Regions from separate parts of the Arthrobacter sp. TMN-50 genome, predicted to be linked through region 1. Evidence: riboswitches for the same ligand, from Rfam matches in the RefSeq annotation. Region 1 holds a riboswitch; each other region holds the start of a gene.

Evidence for each region. A riboswitch is a leader RNA that binds a small molecule or an ion and turns the genes downstream of it on or off. The one in region 1 is predicted to bind cyclic di-AMP.
Region 2: another riboswitch for cyclic di-AMP. It lies ahead of ACX80A_RS03735 (M23 family metallopeptidase); the one in region 1 lies ahead of ACX80A_RS14950 (C40 family peptidase).
Region 3: another riboswitch for cyclic di-AMP. It lies ahead of ACX80A_RS10940 (C40 family peptidase); the one in region 1 lies ahead of ACX80A_RS14950 (C40 family peptidase).
Region 4: another riboswitch for cyclic di-AMP. It lies ahead of ACX80A_RS07305 (NlpC/P60 family protein); the one in region 1 lies ahead of ACX80A_RS14950 (C40 family peptidase).

What each region holds. Positions count from the first base shown of each region.
Region 1 is NZ_JBTNDG010000025.1:13,412-17,735, forward strand. It holds gene ACX80A_RS14940 (class F sortase) at 244-759, opposite strand; gene ACX80A_RS14945 (hypothetical protein) at 743-877, opposite strand; gene ACX80A_RS14950 (C40 family peptidase) at 1,274-2,128, opposite strand; cyclic di-AMP (ydaO/yuaA leader) riboswitch at 2,132-2,345, opposite strand; gene ACX80A_RS14955 (metal-sensitive transcriptional regulator) at 2,668-3,075, shown strand; gene ACX80A_RS14960 (hypothetical protein) at 3,284-4,066, opposite strand.
Region 2 is NZ_JBTNDG010000001.1:769,018-773,341, forward strand. It holds gene ACX80A_RS03725 (SGNH/GDSL hydrolase family protein) at 1-208, opposite strand, end outside; gene ACX80A_RS03730 (diacylglycerol/lipid kinase family protein) at 315-1,277, shown strand; gene ACX80A_RS03735 (M23 family metallopeptidase) at 1,389-2,066, opposite strand; cyclic di-AMP (ydaO/yuaA leader) riboswitch at 2,071-2,260, opposite strand; gene ACX80A_RS03740 (siderophore-interacting protein) at 2,366-3,490, opposite strand; gene ACX80A_RS03745 (ABC transporter ATP-binding protein) at 3,487-4,324, opposite strand, start outside.
Region 3 is NZ_JBTNDG010000008.1:86,487-90,810, reverse strand. It holds gene ACX80A_RS10950 (DUF305 domain-containing protein) at 1-551, shown strand, start outside; gene ACX80A_RS10945 (F510_1955 family glycosylhydrolase) at 614-1,255, shown strand; cyclic di-AMP (ydaO/yuaA leader) riboswitch at 1,464-1,677, shown strand; gene ACX80A_RS10940 (C40 family peptidase) at 1,681-2,571, shown strand; gene ACX80A_RS10935 (TetR/AcrR family transcriptional regulator) at 2,713-3,264, opposite strand; gene ACX80A_RS10930 (alpha/beta fold hydrolase) at 3,358-4,218, shown strand; gene ACX80A_RS10925 (isocitrate lyase/PEP mutase family protein) at 4,215-4,324, shown strand, end outside.
Region 4 is NZ_JBTNDG010000003.1:217,604-221,927, forward strand. It holds gene ACX80A_RS07300 (NlpC/P60 family protein) at 48-941, opposite strand; gene ACX80A_RS07305 (NlpC/P60 family protein) at 990-1,892, opposite strand; cyclic di-AMP (ydaO/yuaA leader) riboswitch at 1,898-2,062, opposite strand; gene ACX80A_RS07310 (M23 family metallopeptidase) at 2,187-2,987, opposite strand; cyclic di-AMP (ydaO/yuaA leader) riboswitch at 2,990-3,163, opposite strand; gene ACX80A_RS07315 (metal-dependent transcriptional regulator) at 3,302-4,009, opposite strand; gene serC (phosphoserine transaminase) at 4,256-4,324, shown strand, end outside.

The DNA.
Region 1 (4,324 bases):
TCACCAAGCCCATCGCCCGCTACGGACGCGTTGATCTGCCAATTTTGCAGGTATTGGAAGCCGCTCTGGCTCTGGTATCGCCAGGACCGTCAAAACAGGCACGGTCTGGCCCTAATCCTCCTACCTAATGCCATCGTCGGCGTCTAAGACTACGAACTGCAGAGTGGCCCTAAATAGCGTGCTCCCAGTCACTAGTGCAGGGATCGTTGATCGGGCCAGCAGCGGCTATCGAATTCACAGGTCTTAGGTGACCAGCTTTGCGTAGACGACGTAGTTATCGTCGAATTCACCGGTATCTGGGTTATAGCCGTCGCAGGTGATCAGGCGTAGTTCGGATCCCTCCGTGTTGCCGTAGACCGTCAGGGTCGGAAACTCGTCTTTGACGTACTGCTCGCCGCGTTCGAAAACGAAGGTCGCCGTGGTGCCGTCTTCACGAAGCACATCAATGGTGTCCCCGGCCTTGAGTTTGCGCAAGTCGGCGAAGACGCCTGGTCCGCCGCCGGTTGCATTGACGTGGCCTAGGAGGACAGCTGGTCCGCGTTCGCCGGGGGTGGGGGACTCGTTATACCAGCTCGCCGGGGCGCCGGGGCCATCTGGAGGAACCTCCAGTGAGCCGTTTTCACGCAGCCCAAGGCTAAGCAGCTCTGATCCGGCGCCGATGGAGGGCACACTGAATGAAACCGGGGCCGACTCGGGCAACACCGGCAACTGGGTAGGAGCAAGGGCCGCCGCCGCGGGCATCTCAGGCGCGGGCGGCACAGGTGTCGGCGTGGGTGTCGGCGTGGGTGTCGGCGTGGGAGCTGGAACCGCGGGCGAGGAAGAAACCGTCGGCGCCGACGCCGTTCCTTGGCTTTGGGGTGGGGCGTCTGTTGCGCAACCGGTAAGGATGAGGGCAGCAACTGCTGCTGAGGCTAGGTAGCCACTGCGACGTCCGCTGGGTGAGCTGAGCATGATGAGCTTTGTCCAATCAATTCGTGGGACTTAGAGGGTTGTTCCTTGACATTGCTACTGCAGGCCCCCAACCAACGTGCTTGACTATTCTTCGAAACAGCCGTCGAAACGGATGGGTTCCTCGTGAACCGACTGACCAGCAAGCAACCGGGGCATGTTTATGTTCATGGTGGCCGCCTGCGACTGTTAGCCGTGAACGGCGGCTAATCGCAGCATGGTCAGACAATATGGGAACCCGGACACAAAAAGTGGCAGGTGCCCTCCGTCCAGGACATCTGCCACTTTTGTTCAGTTTACGGAGTCTCTCCGCAAGGCCTAGGTGTTAGCCGTTGACTCGGACGAAATATGATCCGGCGAGGTCGGATAGCGGATGCTCAATGGTGAGGTTAGCCCCGTTCATGCCGCTGCTGATGACGTTGCCGTTCCCGACGTAGATACCGATGTGGCCGGGGCGGACGACCAGATCGCCGGGCGCGGGGCTTGAGACTCGGGTTCCGTACTGATCGAATTGCAGGGGTCCGAGGTCTCCGACGTTCAGGCCGATGGAACGCAATGCCCGCTCGACGAGGATGGTGCAGTCCTGGATGGAACCGAGCTGCCCGTATGCCGAGGCGACAAGGGCTGCGCCGACTCCGCTTGCCGGAACTGACGGGGTTTCCTGTGTAATTGGGGTGATAGACCCCGAGGCCAACGTCATCATGGCTGGCACGGCGGGGGCTGGTGCCACTGGGACTGCTGCCGGGGCGATTGCCTGGGCTGCAGGTGCCGCTGGAACAGTAGCGGGGCTGACGGCCGCGCTTGCACTGCTGGTGAGCTGGATCTGCTGCCCCGGGTAGATCACTGAGGCATAGGACAGGCCGTTCTGTGCCAGAAGGTTTTCAAGGCTCAGTCCGTGCAGCGCGGCGATCGCGCCTAAAGTGTCACCGGCGACGACAGTGTGAACCCCTGCAGCCGTTGCCGAGACGGTTGTTGCCTGTGCGGTCGTGGCATTCTCGGCGTAGGTTCCCGCGTGAGCGGTGGCTCCAACGGAGAAAACGAGGCTGCCGGTCGCGGCTGCGATGATGGCTGGCTTGCCCAGTGCGACGGCGTTGGTCTTCGCGGTCTGAGCGAGGCCCTCAAGGGCGATGGAGTGGGTAGTGGCGGCGCGGTGGCGTGCCGAAAGGAATGAACGTGACATGGTAATTTGCCTCTCCCATGCCTGCGGGGTGAGCTGTCGGGTTCGGATGGGAGTCACCCGGCCGTCCGCTACCTAAGTGCAGCGCCTGCCATCGCGAACGATGCAGGTTCTACGCTGGATAGTCGAATCGACTTAACCCCGAGGGTCACCGCGTGCGGCGGCCCGGTGGAAACGTGGTTCCCCCGTCCCTGCCATCTGGATTGTGCGAACGGCTCCCGGTGCAGCGGCAGGGCTCGGCATTCTGCACGGGAATATGATCTTGGCGGGGGTGCCGGGATCACTCGGACGAGAATACCCCACCCTGGTATCTATGTCACGTAACGGTTACGGTTACGGTATTCAACACCCACTCATGTGGCTACTAGGTTTGGTGTGCCTACGATCGATGAGCGGAACCCATAACGGCACTCAAGCGTTCTGGGCGAGTTGAAGCGTCGTTCATACTTATGGTTGCTGCGCGGAACGCGTAGCTGGGGACGCACCACCGATCTGATCTGGGCACGGCCGGAGCATATCTGTTGGTAGTGAAAGGAAAGCACGTGAGCGCCGAACCTGGATCTCGAAGCAGTACAACAGACTCCCTGAAGGCAGCTGACACGGAGTTCTCCCCGGCGGAGCCAACAAAGACTGATCATCCGGCGACCAATCAAGCAGTACATGGCTACTCCTCGGACAAGGCCGCCTGCTTGCGGCGTCTGAAGCGCATCGAAGGACAAGTCCGCGGGATAGCACGCATGATTGACGAAGATCAATACTGCATCAACATCCTTACCCAGGTCGCTGCGGCAAACAGTGCAATGCATGCCGTAAGCCTGGGATTGCTGGAAAACCACCTGCAACACTGCGTCGTCGAAGCAGCGCAAGAAGCTAGAACCACCGGATCCGCCGAAGCCATCGACGCGAAGGTCAAGGAAGCAACCCAGGCCATCAGCAGACTGCTACGCTAACCGTCATTCTTGGTCTCGCCTCCCTATGCAGGTATCCCAGAAGATTTGGCGGGGAGTGTGGTCGCCCACGACAGGGATACCGCTGTCGTCTGTGTACGACAAACGACCGCCGCAGAGGTTTGGGGCTTCTGCGGCGGTCGTTTTGGGTGAGCTATTCGGTGGAAGGTTCGGATCCGGTTAGTTCAGGTAGTGATGTGTGTTTAGCTGTTTATGCGTTGGTGTTGCTGCGGCGGACCATGTAGGTTCCACCGGCTGCTGCGGCCAGAACGAGTCCGCCACCGAGTGCGAGCATGGCAGTGTTGGACCCGGTTTCCTGGGCCACACCGGTGTCAGCGCCACCGGCAGGCATGTCACCCATCTGGGAGGCTACAAGAGTTCCACACAGCGCCGGTGAGGTTGCCCCGAGAGGAAGTGAAGGATCCAGGTCACTTGGGGAGTTGAAGACTTCCTCGGAGACACCAGCAGTTGCCGGGTCCAGGCCGTGGACAACGACGACGGCGGTGCCGGCTTCGAGGGAGGCCTTGGTTTCGGCGTTGAGGTCAATCTCGCGTTCGACGGTGTAGCTTCCGCCCTGGCCGCCGAGCTCGAGGTTGAGGCCCTCCTCAGGGCCGGTGGCGCCGCTGGTGGTTAGTGTGGTCAGGATACCACCGTAGGAGGGAGCACCGTCGGTGGTGTTCAGGATGCCATCGCCGTTTGCGTCATCGGCTGGGGTCGGGCATTCACCCAGTGCTCCACCGTGGATGTGCTGGACGTGAGGGTATGGCCCGTCCATGAAGGTCTCTGCAAGACCGGAAACCTGCAAGTCCACCAATGCCTTGTCACCGGTGACATCAACGGTGATGGTGCCGGTGCCGGTGGTGCCGTTGAGCTGGCCCAGGGTCGAGGAGTAGGAATGGCTCTCTTCGCCATGCGCTATCGCTGGGGAGGATGCCATGGCTAAAGCGCCGAGGGCGAGGGTGGGGACTGCAAGAAAACGCATGGCCTTGTTCATGAAAGTTATTCCTTCACTGTGCGGTGAGCGCGCATCCCGGGTAGGACACGCCCTAATAAGTGATTCGGAGCACACTCCTGGGTGGATTGCCCCCACACAGCTACCCTGAAGCTCCAGCACCCGCAAAACGTTGTGGTGCTTGTTCTCACTGTAAACAAAGAACCGCCCCCTGGATAGCGTATTTGTGTGACGGATGATCCTGGTGAGGCGCGTGGGTATCTTCGGCCTATCGCCGAAAACTATCTAGCCCGATGGTTG
Region 2 (4,324 bases), on a different contig from region 1:
CGCGGTCAACCTGTTCATCAAGGACCTGGCGCACCTTCTTCCCCCGGACCGCAAGATTTGCGTAACCCCACGAGGCATCGGCGAGGATCAGCTGCTCGGCCACCCGGTCCGCCCATCCGCGCACGCCGTTGGGGCTGGCTTCATGCCAGTCGCCGACGCCTTCCGTAAACGAATCGCCAAGGGCCACGTAACGTTGAGAGAATTCCACTAGATGAGGCTACCTGCTCCCGCCACGGGATAGACTGGATTAGCAAGTATGCTGATAAGTTTGCAGCAGTGTGCCCCCTGCATCTCATCGACCTGAGAAGGACATTATGACTCTCCCCTCCGATACTCGGACCAAGCGTGCCGCGTTGATCGTCAACCCGGTCAAGAACACCGGCGCTGATATTCGCGCAATCGTTTCGGGGCTTTGCGCTGCCGATGGCTGGGACGAGTTGCTGTACCTGGAGACCACGGCCGATGACCCGGGCCGCGGCCAGGCGCAGGAAGCCGTGGATGCCGGAGTGGATGTGGTGATCGCCGCTGGTGGCGACGGAACGGTCCGCTGCGTGGCCGAAGTGGTCAACGGCACCGGCGTCGCACTGGGCCTGATCCCGCTCGGCACCGGCAACCTCCTGGCCCGCAACCTGGACATCGCCGTCGACGATCCTGAGGAGGCAGCCAAAGCTGCCCTCTTTGGCACCGAGCGCAAGGTGGACGTGGTGCACGTCACCGTCGACCGCGCCCAGGACTCCCATGTGTTCCTGGTGATGGCGGGCCTGGGGTTCGACGCGTCGATCATGGCGGACACCCGCGACGATCTCAAGGACAAGGTGGGCTGGCTGGCCTACGTCGACGCTGGCATCCGGAACCTCAGTGGTAAGCCTGCCCGCACCCGGATCACCCTGGACGGCGGCAAGGTTATCGAGCGGAAGCTGCGCAGCGTGATGGGCGGAAACTGCGGCAAGATCATGGGCGGGCTGGAAATTTTCCCGGGGGCGAAGATCGACGACGGCCTACTGGACATCATGACCGTGGCACCGACCGGCCGGCTCGGCTGGTTTGGCGTCGTGGGCAAACTGTTTGCCCGCGGCAAGGGCAAAGACCCATCGCTGGAGTATTTCCAGTGCAAGAGCGCAGAAATCCAGCTCGACGAGCCGCAGGAGATCCAGCTCGACGGCGACCCGCTCGGCAAAGGCACGCACATGGCCCTGAAGGTGGATGCAAACTCGCTGCGGCTGCGGATGCCGTACGGCAAGAAGGATCCCGCAGTCGTCACCAACCCGGTGCCCTGAGCCGCTCCAGTTTCCCACCGATCGGGCACGGTGGATGGGATTGTCCAGACAATCCCATCCACGGGGCTTGACCAGCGGGAACGACGGCGGGATTCCCGAGTTTCCCTCGGGCTAGAGCCGCGTCTGCGGGTCGACTTTTTCGCCGTCGACCAGGAGCTCAAAGTGGAGGTGGCAGCCGGTTGAGTTGCCGGTGCTGCCGACGGCTCCAAGGCCTTGTCCCTTCGCAACGGTGTCCCCGACGCTAACTCCAAGGGTGCTCAGGTGGTTGTAGGACGTTTCAAGGCCGCCACCATGGTCCACCACAATCCGCTGGCCGCCCCCATAGGCATGCCACCCGGATTCCACCACGGTGCCGGTGCGCGAAGCCAGGACGGGTGTTCCGCAGGCGCCCGCGTAGTCGGTGCCGGTGTGCAGTTCTTCGCCGAACCCACCCATCGGGTTCACCCGATAGCCAAACGATGAGGCGATCGTAGCGTCCTTGATGGGCGCGGCGAAGCTGGCAGCGTCGCTCGAGAGCACAGTGGTTTTGGCGGCCAACGTGGAGGCCGTGGCGAGCGGTGACTCTTTGCTGAAATCGATCTCGGCCTGGGAGTCAGCGGTGACGGGCGCGGTGGGGACCGCTACCTGTTTGGCGGCTGGTGAGGGAGGAGCCTCTACCGCGGGAGAGAACGCCGTCAGGGCAAGGCCCGCCGCTGCGGCGAGCACACCCGCGGCAATTACGGCAGACCGACGGGTGGAGGTGTGCGGGGCGGACGCGCGGCGGCGCCCGGAAGTGACCGGCTGGAGCAAAACAAGTGCCTCTCTGCAACGCCGGTGAAGTTAGCTGTCGGATTCGAGCAAGAGTTGACTCGGCCCACTGCTGCTTTCCGGCACGAGAGCGGGAAAGCGATTTGCGAAGGGCTGCACCCCGAAGGCAGGAAAACTGCCAGAAGATGGGTCCTCCACCCCTGCCACGGTGAATTGGGGGCCGGCTGCTGACAGGGTTAGGCGTGCAGTCCGGGAGCCACAGTGATGCAGATGGCTCCCTACAAAGGTAGGCCATCTTACGGAAAAGTTATAATTCCGTAACACAACTCACGGCGTGGCGCCTAGGTAAGCTCTGACCGTCCCTTGCGCCAGTACCCCATGAAAGCAACCTGCTTACGGTCGATGCCGACGTCGCGCACTAGGTAGCGCCGCAGCCCTCGAACCACTGCGGCTTCGCCGGCGATCCACGCGTAGAACGGGAGCGCGCCGGACGGCCGGTCGGGGTTAAGCGAGCTGGTGAGGGTCGAAGCGTTCAACCGCTGGGGTGTCTCCCAGAGAATTGTCTCGTCGATGTTCACCTCTTCCGGTTCGGGGCCGGCCGCCGCCGCGGCAGCAGCGGCGAGCGTCAGGCCGGCACCCGAGGTGGGCTCCACCCCGGAAGCGAAGGGTGCCGCCAGCGACACCCACCCCGGCACACGGACCGCGTCACGGACCGCGGCGTCGAGAAGCTCCCCATGGGATCGCCGTGCCCGTGCCAGCCAGGTGATCTCGACCGACGAGCCGGTGAAAACGTCCTGGAAGTCCGCCGGGTCCGGCACCTCAAGGAAGGCGTGCCCACCCACATGGGCGGGCAGCGACTCGAGGATGGCACTGATGGCGGGCACCGCTGTCTCATCGCCGGCCAGCAGGATGTGCTGGGCCAGCCCGGGACGCCATTCAATCCCACCGTAGGAACCGGCGGTGGCGCAGGTGGCGGCGTGGACGTTCGGTCCGATTAGCCAGATCCGGTCCCCGGGTGTTGCCGCGGCGGCCCAGAGCGACGCCGGTCCCCCGTTGCCGTCCGCGTCGAAGTGCATCACGAAGTCGACGTCAATTTCGGGTTGGTCAGCGTCGCACCGGGTTTCCCTGACGGTGTAGGTGCGCATCGACCCACGATCGGTCGGATCCATGGCCAGCCACTGCTGGTACCAGCCGGGCCCCTCGGTGGGTGACTCCAGCAGTTCCCGCAGGTTGAGGCGGCGTGCGTCGTCGTCCCGGGTGGCTGGGATTATCACCTTGATACGCAAATCAAGGGTTGGGCCCTGCACGCCGAAGTCCGTAAGGCAGGATCCTCCGAAGGTGACGCGTTGGAAGTTGTCGCTCAGTCGCTGCACCCGGGTCACAACGACGTCGAACGCTGTCACTGCCGAAACTGCTGCTTCGGTGCGCTGGGCCTGCCGGGCGGGACGGTTGCTGACTTCGGTCAAGATGCTGCCTCCAGATGCTGCGCGGACAGCGCGTCCTGCGGGTTAGGCAGGTACCCCTGCCCGGTGGTTGAGTCTGATGGCTCCAGCGTTGATCCGGCCTCGGAGTGGTGCCGGCCCACCGGAATCACCATGGGTGTGCCGGACACGGGATCCGGGATGACGCGGCACTGCAGGCCGAAGACCGAGGTGACCGTCTCTTCGGTCACGACGTCGGCCGGGTTCCCCTGGGCCGCAATTTGGCCGTCCTTCATGGCGATCAGGTGGTCGGCGTAGCGCGCGGCAAGGTTGAGGTCATGGAGGACGATGGCCACGGTGGTGCCAACGCGCCGGTTCAGATCGGTGATCAGGTCCAACACTTCCACCTGATGGGTGACATCGAGGAAGGTGGTGGGTTCGTCCAGCAGCAGGATGTCGGCCTGCTGGGCCAGGGCCATGGCAATCCAGACGCGTTGCCGCTGACCGCCGGACAGTTCGTCAACAAAACGGTCGGCGAGTTCGAAGGTGTGGGTCGCCTCGAGGGCGTTCGCAACGGCGTCGTCGTCGTCGTCGGTCCATTGCCTGAACCAGCCCTGGTGCGGGTAGCGGCCCCGCCCCACCAAATCTGCGACGGTGATCCCGTCCGGCGCCAGAGGGGTCTGCGGCAACAGGCCGAGGGTGCGCGCAACGGCGCGGGTGGGCAGCGAGTGGATGTCCTTGCCGTCGAGGCTGACGACGCCGGCCGTCGGCTTGAGCAGCCGGGCGAGGCCGCGCAGCAGAGTGGATTTGCCGCAGGCGTTGGCACCTACGATCACGGTGACCTTGCCGGCCAGCAGCTCGAGTGTCAGGTCCTGGACT
Region 3 (4,324 bases), on a different contig from region 1:
CTTCGGTGGACGAACCATCGGCTTCCACCCCGGAAACAACCTCAGCCGAATCCACTGCCGAGGTATCGCCCGAGCACAACGACGCCGACGCGATGTTCGCTCAGTCGATGATTCCCCACCACCAACAGGCGGTCGAAATGAGCGACGTGATGCTAGCCAAGGACAATGTCAGTCCCGACGTCGTCAATCTGGCCACCCGGATCAAAGAGGCACAGGACCCCGAGATTGAAACCATGACCAGCTGGTTGGAAGCGTGGGACCGGCCGGTCATGCCCGAAGGTGGGATGGCGGGCCACGGCATGGGATCCACCGGTGGTGTGGACGGAATGATGGGCCAAGACCAGATGGCCGACCTTGAAGCCGCGGAAGGTGACGATGCGGCCGAGATGTTCCTCGAATCGATGACTGAACATCACATCGGCGCGGTGGACATGGCCCATGAAGAAATCGACAACGGAGAGAACCCCGAAGCAATTGCGCTCGCCGAGACGATAGCGGAAACCCAGCAAGCGGAAATTCAGGAAATGGAAGAACTGCTCGCCGGATTCTAGCCCTGCGGGTGTTCCACCGGATGAGGAGGGCAAAAATTGGCCCTCCTCATCCTTAGCCAGCCATCAAAATCGGCCCAACCATTGATCTGATGGGTTTTACCGCGGCGGGAAACGGAGACTTCTACGCATCCGGGCATCCGGGGCCTGGATCAGAACTTCCCGACCCGGTCGGGCTCATTCGATCGACCGACCAGGGGCAAAGCTGGCAGCCGCTATCCCAGCAGGGCGAGTCCGACTTCCATGCCCTCGCCGCCACCGACTCCGGGATAGTGGGATTCGACGGTCAGCTCCGGATCAGCGACGACGGAACCTCCTGGGACTTCGTCGATGGACAGATTCCTGCGTTCAACCTCGCTGCAACACCCCGTGACGGTACTGTTCTCGCGACAACCGAGGGAGGCCTGCAACGTTCCACGGACAACGGCGAGACGTGGGCTGCCGTACCTGGAGCGCCCCTCCTCATGTTGACCGCCCTTTCTGAAGGTATTGCTGCGGGAATTACACCTGAGGGCCAGATCCATACCAGCCGGGACGCAGGTTTGACCTGGACGAAACAAGGTATAGTTTCCGGTCAGGCAGCGGCGATCACAACCCACATGCTTGACGACGGCTTAATGCGGATCTGGGTCGCGACCGAAGACAGAGTCCAGGTTTCCAACGACAACGGGCGGACCTTCACGAACATTCGATCCAACCACCAGTAACCGCCCGGACCGGAGGGACGACGGTTCAGAGAATCGGTATCGTTACTTCGTTCGAAGGACGTGGAACCTGATCGCCCCCTGGGCAATCCCTGGGAACCGTTACCCTAATGTGACTTAAATACCAGGGTGGGGTATTCTTTTTCGAGTGATCCTGGCACCCCGCCGAGATCACACTCCCGAGCAGAATGCCGAGCCCTGCCGCTGCTCCGGGAACCGTTCGCACAATCCAGATGGCAGGGACGGGGGAACCACGTTTCCACCGGGCCACCGCACACGGTGACCCTCGGGGTTAAGTCGATCCGACTATCCAGTGCATGACCTACGTCGTTCGCGATGGCAGGAATAGTGCACCGGTGGCGGCCGGCCGGGTGACTCCCATCCGAACCCGACAGCTCACCCCGCAGGCATGGGAGAGGCAAACCACCATGTCACGTACGTCCATCCCGGCACGTCACCGCGCCGCCACCAACCACTCCATCGCCCTCGAGGGCCTGGCCCAGTCAGCGAAGTCCAACGCCGTCGCACTGGGCAAACCAGCAATCATCGCAGCCGCGACCGGCAGCCTTGTCTTCTCGGTCGGAGCTACCGCCCACGCCGGAACATACACCCAGGACGCCGGAAACACAGCTCAAGCAACAACCATCTCAGCGCCCGCTGCTGCCGCGGGAGCTCACACGGTCGTCGCCGGCGATACGCTTGGGGCGATTGCCTCACGGAACGGCATCAGCCTTGACAATCTGCTGACGCAGAATGGCCTGTCCTACGCCTCCATCATCTACCCGGGGCAGCAGATCCAGCTCGCAGGCGGCGCGGCCCCTGCCGCCGATCCCGCTACCGTTCCGGCACCATCCGCACCTGCACCGTCCGCGCTTCAAGCGTTCGCCCCAGTGGCTCCCGCCGCGGCACCGACGGCTGCGGCACCGGCGGCTGCGCCGGCAATGATGGCTCTGGCTTCCGGTTCCATCACCCCGATTGCATCAGACAGTCCTTCCACTCCAGCGAGTGGCGTTGGCGCTGCACTGGTCGCTTCGGCTTACGGCCAGCTTGGGTCCATTCAGGATTGCACCATCCTCGTCGAGCAGGCACTACGCTCCATCGGCCTGAACGTTGGCGACCTTGGACCGCTGCAGTTTGACCAGTATGGAACCCGGGTATCAAGCCCCGCGCCCGGTGACCTCGTCGTCCGCCCCGGCCACATTGCGATCTATGTGGGGAACGGGAACGTCATCAGCAGCGGCATGAACGGGGCCAACCTCACCATTGAGCACCCGCTGTCCGACCTCGCCGGATCTTACTTCGTCCGAGTCAACGGCTAACACCGAGGCCGTACGGATATCCTCCGTAAGCCGAACAAGAGTGGCAGGTGCCCTGAACGGAGGGCATCTGCCACTTTTGTGTTTTACTAACTCATGCCTGACCTGATCTGAATAGTCGTTGGGTATCAGCGTTCGAGAAGCTCAGCGGGAGTCGATGAGGATTTCGGCCGCTCGGCGGGCTTGCCCTGCGGGTTCGATGGTGCCGCTAATCGCGGCGGTGGTTTGTGCGCCTTCCGCCAGGATGGCCAGCTGAGCGGCAAGTTCCTCGGTTCCACCGGCGTCGGCGACCAAGCGGGATAGGTACTCCTGAAAGGAGCGTTTATGTAATCGGGCTATCTCGGCAACTGCAGGCGAAACGGCGCCAAGCTCCCCGAAGGCATTAATAAACCCGCAGCCCCGAAATGAGTCGGTGGCAAACCAGTCGGCGAGATAATCGTAGACGGCCAGCAGGCGTTCCCGTGGGGACGTGGCGCGGTCTACAGCAGACGTGACGCCATCGGTCCACAGCTGGTGCCGGTACCGGAGCACCGCAAGCACAATCGCCTCTTTAGATGAAAACAGCAGATATAGCCGCTTCAGGGATACGCCAGAGGCCTCTCGCAAATCATCCATTCCTACAGCCTGGATGCCGCGCCCGTAGTACAGCGAGTCAGCGGCCTCGATCACCCTGTCGCGCACCTTTCCTTCGTCCATTGTCCCAGTGTACTTGCGGCGGAACCGCCGTTCCCGTAGTGTCGGTAGTATCCTGAGAACGCTCGTTCTCATCCTATTGGAAGGATTCGCTTGATGCCGTACATCACCGCCGGATACGAAAACTCGGCCCCAGTTCAGCTGTACTTCGAGGATCACGGAGACGGCCAGCCGATCGTTCTGATTCACGGGTATCCCCTTGACGGGTCGTCATGGGAGAAGCAAAGCTCGGCCCTTCTTGATGCTGGCTACCGGGTCATCACCTACGACCGAAGAGGTTTTGGTAAGTCCTCCAAACCCACCACTGGCCATGACTATGACACCTACGCCGCTGACCTGCAGGCAGTCCTGGAATCGCTCGATCTGCGTGATGCTGTCCTGGTCGGATTCTCCATGGGAACCGGCGAAGTGGGACGGTACCTTGGCACCTACGGTTCAGACCGCGTTACGAAGGCAGTATTCCTCGGTTCGCTTCAGCCCTTCCTACTGAAGACCGAAGATAATCCTGCTGGGGTTTCTCAGGAGGTGTTCGATGGGTTGCTTGCGGCAGTCAAGTCGGATCGGTACGCATTCTTTACCAACTTTTTTGATGACTTCTTTAACACCAAAGACAACCTCGGCGCCCGGCTTAGCGAGGAAGCACTCGCAGCAAACAAGAACCTTGCCTACGCGGCTTCTTCTCACGCCTCTGTATGGGCACAACCCACCTGGCTCACCGACTTCCGTGCAGACGTCGCCAAGATCACTGTGCCCTCGCTGATCGTGCACGGTACAGCTGACAATATTTTGCCGATCGACTCGACAGGACGGGAGTTCCACAAAGCCTTGCCTGAGGCGGACTATGTGGAGATCGAGGGAGCCCCTCATGGCATGCTTTGGACCCATGCCTCAGAGGTGAATGATGTGCTCCTTCGCTTCCTTGACAAGGAACTGACAGGAAACGGGGGCGAAAAATGACCGAACAGTACATCCTCGAGCGCGCCCAGCAATTGCAGTCGTTGCACACCGCACCGGAGATCCTGCGGGTTGTCAACGTTTGGGACGCCATCAGCGCCACGACTGT
Region 4 (4,324 bases), on a different contig from region 1:
CCGGGGATCGAAATCCTCGGGTCCTCCAGGCTGAAGCGTTGTGTGTCTTAGCCGCCAACGCGGATGTAGACGGGACCTGAGCCCAGGTCAGCTGGTGCAACAACTGTCTGGTTGCCGTTAAATCCCCCGTGGACGGCCTGGCCACCACCAATGTAAACGGCGATGTGAGCCACTCCGGCGCCACCATCCGCATAGTAAAGTAAGTCGCCCGGAATAGCTTCGCCAGCGCTGACGGTGCGTCCGAGGGACAGGTAACCGGCTGGCCAGCCGTGGAAGTTGATCCCTGCGGCTGCGAGGGCGTTGCTGACGAGGCGGGTGCAGTCCTGGGTGACCCCAAGCTGTCCCTGCGCTGCAGCAGCGATGGTGGCAGCTACCCCGGAGGAAGCGGCTGGCTTTTGCTGTGCGGCCGGAGCCTCGGCTGCTGGCGCAGACTGAGCGGGTACAACCTGAGCGGGCACTGCCTGAGCGGGCGCTACCTGGGTGGGCGCTGCCTGCTTCAGTTCTGCAACAGGTGTGACGGGTGTTGGTTCAACGGGTGCTACTTCGGCGGCCGGGGCCACGACGGGAGCTTCGGCTACCTCGGCGACGGTTTCCACCTGTGCGGTCACTGTGGGGGCTTCGACGATGGTCGGAGCCGCAACGGCCTTGACCGGGGTGCGGTTGAAGGCGATCTCGGCGTCCGCTGGTGCCTCGACAACTGCTGGTGCTGCCTGAATCTCCAACGCCGAGGCGAGGGCGACGCGTTCCACCGACTCGAGCGAAAGGTCGGCGGCGTTGGCCGACACCCCGCCAGTCAGAACAAGGCCGGATGCTGCGGCGATGACGGCAGCCTGCCGACCCATGCCACCGGCGTTTTCGGTGACTGCCTTGGCCAGGGCCGAGAAATTGGTGGTCTGGCGTCTATCGGCGCGGTGACGTGCAATAGCGGCGCGTGTTGTCATTCTGAGATTCTCCAGTTTGATTCTTGGGCTTTAGCGGACACGGAAGCTTTAGCGGACACGGACGAAACTGGAGCCAGCGAGGTCAGCTAACGGGTGCAAAATGGTCGCGTTGACCCCGTTCATTCCGCTGCTGATGACTTGTCCGTTGCCGACGTAAATCGCAACGTGTCCCGGGCGGATGACGAGGTCCCCTGGCTGAGGCGAACCGACCACGTCGCCGTACGCATAGAACTGCTCGGGCCCCAGGTCACCGACCGTCTTACCAACCGAACGCAAGGCCACCTCGACGAGAACCGTGCAATCCTGCACTGCGCCGATCTGCGAGTAGGCACTAGCTACGAGAGCCGCACCGATACCACTCGAAGAAACACTGGCGGGCTGTGGCTTCGGGGCCACCTCTTTAGCGGCAGGCTCCGGAGCCGCAACGGCTGGAGCAGGCGCGGCGGCTGCAGGCGTTGCGGCGGCTGCAGGCGTTGCGGCGGGACCCTGCGCCGGTGCTGTAGCGGGACCCTGCGCCGGTGCTGTAGCGGGACCCTGCGCCGGTGCTGATTCCTGAACGGCGGGCTCGACGACGGCGGTCGGAGCGAGGACCTCAGCTACAGGCGCGACGGCGTCGGCCTGGACCTCAACTACTGGTGCGATTTCCACCACAGCGGGCGTTGCCGTGACGGCGGTGCGCTCGAAGGTGATGTCTGCGGTGGCGGCCGCGCTAACGGAGTCAGCGGTAACCGCAACGGGATTCAAGGGGGTGGAGAGTGCAACGCGCTCAGACTGGCCGATCCCGTGGGCTGGCAGTCCGGCTGTCAGGACCAGTCCCGAAGCTGCGACGATGACCGCGGCCTGGCGGCCTACTGATCCAGCGTTCGACGAGACAGCGCTGGAGATGGCTGTCAAGGGGCTGGTGTGCGTGCGGACGGCCCGGTGGCGGCCCAGAGAAGAGCTAGTTGACACGTTTGATTGCCTCTCCCAATTGCCTGCGAGGTGAGCTGTCGGATTCGGATGGGAGTCACCCGGCCACATGATTTCCTACTGGAAACACGCGACTTAACCCCAAGGATTTCCTGCGAAATCCAGTAATTGGTTCCCCCGCCTCTGCCATGCGAATTGTGCGATCGGACCCCGGGCAGTGGCAGAGCTAGGCGATCTGCTCGGGAGTGCCAAATTGACTAGAATTTGGCACGAGGTTGACGGTACATCAGATTGATCACAATGTCACATTCCGGTCACGGAACGATATGTCCTTGGTTACAGCCAGCCCATGGGGTCCACTGTTTGACCGTCAACCATCACCTCGAAGTGCAGGTGGCAACCGGTTGACGCGCCGGTACTGCCGCTCTGTGCGACCACCTGAGCGCGGTCAACTTTCTGCCCCTCATTGACGCTACTGAGGGAAAGATGGTTATAGGAGGATTCGAGCCCGTTGCCGTGGTCGATGACTACACGGTTCCCGCCGCCATAGGGGTGCCACCCAGCAAAGGTGACGGTGCCGGCCGCTGCGGCGAAGACTTCAGAACCGCAGGAGCTGCTGAAGTCCTGTCCGGAATGCAGCTCGCCGCTCATCCCTGTGATCGGACTTACCCGGTAGCCGAAGGGTGAGGTGAGGACCAGCTCTTTCATTGGCGCTGACAGGGACCCTCGGGCCGCGGCCGGCACGGCGGTCGATCCTGCGGCGGTCATGATCTCACTGAGCTTGACGTCGGCATCGAACGTGCTCTGCAGCGCGGTGCGACTGAAGTCGACCGGAGCAGCGGCCGGGACCTTGATGTCGCGGGGTACTGCCGTTTCGATGACGGCGGCGGCAGCGCCGGCGGCGTCCGGCATGTCCTCGGCCGGAATGGATGCGGCGGTGGTGGGCAACGCGATGGTCAGCACCAGGCCTGAGGCGGCGGCGGCGATCGCGATCTTCTGGCTCAGCCCGGTCACTGAGAGGTCGTTCCTGACGCGGGTGGCCCGACGTCGTCGATCGAGACGCTGGGCGTCTCGGGGACGCGCGGTAGGTACCGGGGCACCGGCACGGCGGCGTCCCGAAGCATGCTGCTTCGACAAAGGGTCCCTTTCGTATATGCCTGCGAAGTTAGCTGTCGGATTCGAGTCGGGAAGTAACTCGGCCCAGATCTGATCCGCTGACACGGCACCGGATCCGGGCTTCACCCCAAGGCGGCAGATCGGCCGCCGTCGATGGGTCCTCCGCCCCTGTCACGGGTTCTCAGCATCCTGATCCGCTGACAGGGTTAGGCGTGCGGATCAGGTAACGCTGATGTATCAACGCCAGTTTTCCATTATCCGCGACCAGACGCAAAAGAGATACGTTCGTTATCTTTTCCTGTGGATAACTTGCGGCAACAGTGCGCTTTACTACCTTAAGGCACTGTCGTGCTGACCGAGACAAATACGTGCGCGGCGACGTCGGGCGGCAGTTCGAGCGCCCCGTCGATCCCCTCGACCCGGACCGACACGTAATCGCCGACCGTCTGCGCGCTGATGACTGTTCCTGGCCGCAATCCGCCCTCATCAAGCTGCGAGAGCAACTCGGGATCCACCTGGATGGGCTCCGCCAGCCGGACAAGGGTGACCACCGACCCCGAGGGGTTGGTTCCGACTACTGAGAGGAGACTGCGCACACCGGCAGCGAAGTTTTCGGTCGGCGGGCCGCCCAGCGCTTCGAGCCCGGGGATGGGGTTGCCGTAGGGCGACTCGGTGGGCTTTCCCAGCAGCTCGTACAGGCGCTGTTCAACCCGTTCGCTCATCACATGCTCCCAGCGACACGCCTCCTCATGGACGTACGCCCAATCGAGACCGATCACATCGGAAAGCAGCCGTTCAGCGAGGCGGTGTTTACGCATCACACCGATGGCGCGACGTCGACCGAGGTCAGTGAATTCCAGGTGGCGGTCGCCGGAAACCACCACCAATCCATCACGCTCCATCCGGCCGATGGTCTGCGACACAGTCGGACCCGAATGGCGGAGCCGTTCGGCGATCCGGGCGCGGAGGGCAACTATGTTCTCCTCCTCCAGTTCCAGGATCGTCCGCAGATACATCTCAGTGGTATCGATGAGGTCCGTCATACGGTTCAGCTCCTAGGCACTGGTGCGGGATGGAACAGCGGGCAGCTTTCGCGGTGGGAACGCGGCACGTAACGCCAGCGCCGAACGTGAGTCCTACGCCTCCCAAGGTTAACTCATTTCCCGCTGGCCCGGGCAATCAGGCGTCGCCGTGCGCACCACGTGGTCTGTTCACAAATGCCAGCGGAGGCAGGCAGTGCGGCAGAATGAAACCCGTCCCACGTTGCGCGCTTACCCCTTGGAGAAACCATGAGCATTTCCCCGGACCACACGATCCCCGCTGGGCTCCTCCCCGCGGACGGGCGCTTCGGCGCTGGC